2 regions of the Streptomyces sp. NPDC026062 genome follow, and region 1 is predicted to be linked to the other one. Evidence: riboswitches for the same ligand, from Rfam matches in the RefSeq annotation. Region 1 holds a riboswitch; the other holds the start of a gene.

The links. Region 1 has a riboswitch for glycine ahead of gcvT (glycine cleavage system aminomethyltransferase GcvT). Riboswitches for the same ligand answer to the same signal wherever they lie in the genome.
Region 2: linked by a shared signal. The riboswitch ahead of gcvP (aminomethyl-transferring glycine dehydrogenase) and the one ahead of gcvT (glycine cleavage system aminomethyltransferase GcvT) in region 1 are both predicted to bind glycine.

What each region holds. Positions count from the first base shown of each region.
Region 1 is NZ_JBVHOQ010000033.1:78,497-80,691, reverse strand. Features, by position in the region: gene gcvT (glycine cleavage system aminomethyltransferase GcvT) at 1-802, opposite strand, end outside; glycine riboswitch at 949-1,044, opposite strand; gene ACZ4LX_RS27155 (AAA family ATPase) at 1,215-1,901, shown strand; gene ACZ4LX_RS27150 (enhanced serine sensitivity protein SseB) at 2,046-2,195, shown strand, end outside.
Region 2 is NZ_JBVHOQ010000036.1:78,020-80,214, forward strand. Features, by position in the region: gene gcvP (aminomethyl-transferring glycine dehydrogenase) at 1-1,005, opposite strand, end outside; glycine riboswitch at 1,199-1,295, opposite strand; gene ACZ4LX_RS28455 (PRC-barrel domain-containing protein) at 1,409-1,777, shown strand; gene ACZ4LX_RS28460 (DNA polymerase IV) at 1,702-2,195, opposite strand, start outside.

The DNA of each region.
Region 1 (2,195 bases):
CCTCCTTCTCGAACTTCACGACCCGGCCGAGACCGGCGTCGAACGGCGTCAGCGCCGTGGTCAGCTCGTGCCCGTACAGCGGCATGCCCGCCTCCAGGCGCAGCGTGTCGCGGCAGGAGAGCCCGCACGGGATCAGCCCACGCGAGGCACCCGCCTCGGTGAGCGCCCGCCACAGGGCCTCGGCGTGCCCGGGGGCGACGAACAGCTCGAAGCCGTCCTCGCCGGTGTAGCCGGTACGGGCGATCAGCGCGGGGACGCCGGCGACCGTGCCGGGCAGCCCGGCGTAGTACTTCAGGCCGTCCAGGTCGGCGTCGGTGACGGCCGCGAGGATGGCGGGGGACTCGGGGCCCTGGACGGCGAGCAGCGCGTACGCGTCGCGGTCGTCGCGCACCTCGGCGTCGAAGCCGGCGGCGCGGGCGGTGATCGTGTCCAGGACGAGCTGGGCGTTGCCGGCGTTGGCGACCACCATGTACTCGGTCCCGGCCAGGCGGTAGACGATCAGGTCGTCCAGGATTCCGCCGTCCTCGGCGCAGATCATCGTGTAGCGGGCGCGGCCCACGGAGACGGTTCCGATGTTGCCGACGAGCGCGAAGTTCAGCAGCGCCACGGCCTCGGGGCCGGTCACGGTGATCTCGCCCATGTGCGAGAGGTCGAAGAGGCCGGCCTTCGTGCGGACGGCGTTGTGCTCGTCGCGCTCACTGGCGTACCGCAGCGGCATGTCCCAGCCCGCGAAGTCGGTCATGGTGGCGCCGAGCGAACGATGGAGGGCATCGAGGGCGGTGAGACGGGGGGCGGTGCTCATGGACAAAGGCTCCCAGGGCATGACGACGAGGACGATCCCTCCCCATCTGTCATCGGAACCTGAGAGGTTCGCCGAAAGACCCCGCACGGGTTCGTTCGGCTTGCACCTTGGGTGGAGCCGCGGGGCGGCTCGCTTTTCAGATCTGCCTCATCCACGCGGTACGGGGCCTGAGAGATTCAAGGGAGGATCTTGCTCCTTCGGCGCCCGGCACAGGGTGGCCGGGACTCTCCCGCGCGGATTCGAGCGGCCTTTATGCAGTTGACGGGGTCATCATCGCACGCATTGCGGAAGAGTGGGGGGCCGGTGCGCGATGCCGGTCTCCTGACGGATCCGGCGGGTCGATCGGTTGTGCCGCATTACCTTTTCTTTACACTTCTTGGGCAGGTGTGGGTCAGCCGACAGGGGGAGGGCGATGACGTTGCAGCGGTACGCGACGACCGCGGGGGTCGCGCACGGCGCACTGCCCGAGCAGCCGGGTGTGCCGGTCCGGGAGCGGGTGGGCCCGCACGCGCCCGTCGTACGGGATCTCCGGGAGCGGGGCGGGCGCAGCCCGCGCAGCCTGCGCTTCACGACGGGCGACGTGGTGGTGGTCTCCGGGCTGCCCGGCAGCGGCAAATCGACCCTCATCGCGCGGACCGTCGCCGCGCACGCCATCGACTCCCAGGACACCAGGGACCGCTGGGCGGCCCGGCTGCCCCGGTTACTCCCGTACGCCCTCTACCGACCGCTCGTCCGCGTCGCCCACTACTGGGGGCTGTGGCGGGTGCTGCGCTCCGGCGTGTCCGTCGTCGTCCACGACTGCGGCACCCAGGCCTGGGTGCGTGGCTGGCTGGCCCGTGACGCCCGGCGGCGCGGCCGCATCCTTCACCTCGTCCTGCTCGACGTCACCCCGCGGACCGCGCGGGAGGGGCAGCGCGAGCGCGGCCGGGGAGTCTCCGGTTACGCGTTCGCCCGGCACCGCAGGGCCGTGCGGCGGCTGCTGCGGGACACCGAGTCGGGTCTGCTGCCCTTCGGCTGCGCCTCGGCGGTGCTGCTGGACCGGGAGGCGGCGGGGCTGCTGAGGCGGATCACGTTCGCAGACGCACAGGGCGAGGGCTGAGACAAAGCTGTCCGAAGACTGGACAGGCGGTGCACAGCCGAGGGGAACGCAGGCCGTGCGAAGGCTGTCCGGCCGTGTACGGCGGACGGGGAACCGGGGAGCGGCGCTAATCTCTTGCTGCACGACATGGGTGAGAGGGAGACAGTGGACATTCCGGCACCGGCCCAAGCCCATCCGCAGGGCGGATGGCCGGCCAACGAGCTCGAAGAAGTACTGAGCGCCTCGCTCGGCAGTCCGGATGCGGGCGGCCGGCTGGTGGAGGTGCTCGGCCGCAGCCACCTCTGGGTGCCCCTG
Region 2 (2,195 bases), on a different contig from region 1:
CTTCTCCCGGCGGATGTGCTGCTCACGCGTCTGCAGGGCCAGCCGGTACGCCTTGTTGCCGTCCGCGTCCACGGAGACACCGACGAGGCGGCCCGGAAGGCTGCGCGCGAACTTCTCGCGTACGGCCATGAAGCCGGCGTGCGGTCCGCCGAAGCCCATCGGGACGCCGAAGCGCTGCGTGGTGCCGACCGCGATGTCCGCGCCCAGGTCACCGGGCGAGGTGAGCAGCGTGAGCGCCAGCAGATCCGCGGCCACGGTGACGATCGCGCCGAGCTCGTGGGCCTGCTCGATGACGGGCTTGATGTCCCGTACGGCTCCGGAGGCGCCGGGGTACTGCAGCAGCACACCGAAGACGCCGCGCTCGGCGATCCCGGCCGGAATGCCGTCGCTGAGGTCGGCGACGACGACCTCGACCCCGGTCGGCTCGGCGCGGGTCTCGATGACCGCGACAGTCTGCGGCAGGGCGTCCGCGTCGACCAGGAAGACGCCCTTCTTGACCTTGCCGACACGCCGGGCCAGCGCCATGGCCTCGGCGGCGGCGGTGCCCTCGTCGAGCAGCGAGGCGCCGGAGGTGGGCAGCCCGGTGAGCTCGGCCACCATGGTCTGGAAGTTCAGAAGGGCTTCGAGGCGGCCCTGGGAGATCTCGGGCTGGTACGGCGTGTAGGCCGTGTACCAGGCCGGGTTCTCCATCACATTGCGGAGGATCACCGGCGGGGTAAAGGTGCCGTAGTAGCCGAGCCCGATCATCGGTGCCAGGACCTGGTTACGGTCGGCGAGGAGGCGCAGTTCGGCAAGGACCTCGGCCTCGGTCCGGGCGCCCGGCAGCTTCAGAGCTTCGGCGCTCTTGATCACATCGGGCACCGCGGCGGCGGTCAGCTCGTCGAGCGAGCCGTAACCGACCTGGGCGAGCATCTTCGCCTGTGCCTCGGCATCGGGACCGATGTGGCGCTGCTCGAACGGGATTCCCTGTTCGAGCTGGGAGAGCGAAGTGCGACGGGGGGTCATGATGGAGGCCTCCTGGTCTGTCACGACCTGCGAGGGGCACCACGGCGCGGGGTGCCCGAACGGCCTCCCCCTCTGTCATCTCAACCTGAGAGCTTCACCGGTGCCTGCGGGGCGCACCGGCTTTCACCGTCGGTGAGGGAGGAGTCCGGTCCGGCCGTGGCCATGCGAAACCCGCCCTGCTTTCCAGAGTGACCTCGTCCATGCGGTACGGGGGCCTGAGAGATTCCGGGGAGGATTTGCTCCTTCGGCGCCTCCGGATTCTCTCCGGAGGACTCTCCCGCACGGGGTCAGCAGCCATGGCCAGCCTACCAGCGGGGTACCTGGCGGAATTCTCGAGTGGCCAACGCCACGAATCTGCACTTCTGTAGTGCCTGTGGAGTAGCTGCGACCCAAGGGAGGGACCGTGCAGACCGACATCGATCCGCGCAGCCTGATCGGCCGCAAGGCGTTCGACCGCAAGGGCACCAAGATCGGAACCGTGGACGAGGTGTATCTCGACGACGCGACCGGTGTGCCCGAGTGGGCGGCCGTTCGCACCGGACTCTTCAGCCGGGATGCCTTCGTCCCGCTGGAGCCCAGCGAATTCGTCGAGGACACCCTGCGCATCCCCTTCGACCGTGCTCTGATCAAGGACGCACCGGACTTCGGAGTCGGCCGCCATCTCTCACCGGAACAGGAACTTCAGCTCTACCGGCACTACGGTCTGGACTCCGCACCGGGCGAGAGCGCCCCGGACCGCGACTTCGGCAGACTGGCGGGCCAGGACGAGTAGTCCGCCGGATTCCGCACGAGCGGCAGCGGATCGGCAGGCTGCAGATCCGGGTCGTCGATACGGAACGTGCGGACCCGGCCGGGCGCCGATTCCGGTTCCTCGAACCGCACCGTCACCCGACCGACCCCGCTGCCCTGCACCCAGCCATGCCCGTAGGTGTCGTGGCGGACGTCGTGCCCGGCCGGCCAGCGACGCGCGCCGAGCTGCTCGGCACTCTCCCGCACGGCTTCCTCACCCGCCTGCTCTCCCTCGCCGGCGGGCTCTGCCTCGTCCGCGGTCCCGGTCGCCTCGGCTCCCGCTCCCGTTTCGGCGGTTCCGGGGAACTCGGCGGCCGTCCGCTCGCCCGCCGCCTGGGCGAACAGGTCCTCCTGGGTGAAGTCGGCCAGCCCGGTGACACCGACGCCCAGCAACCGCACGC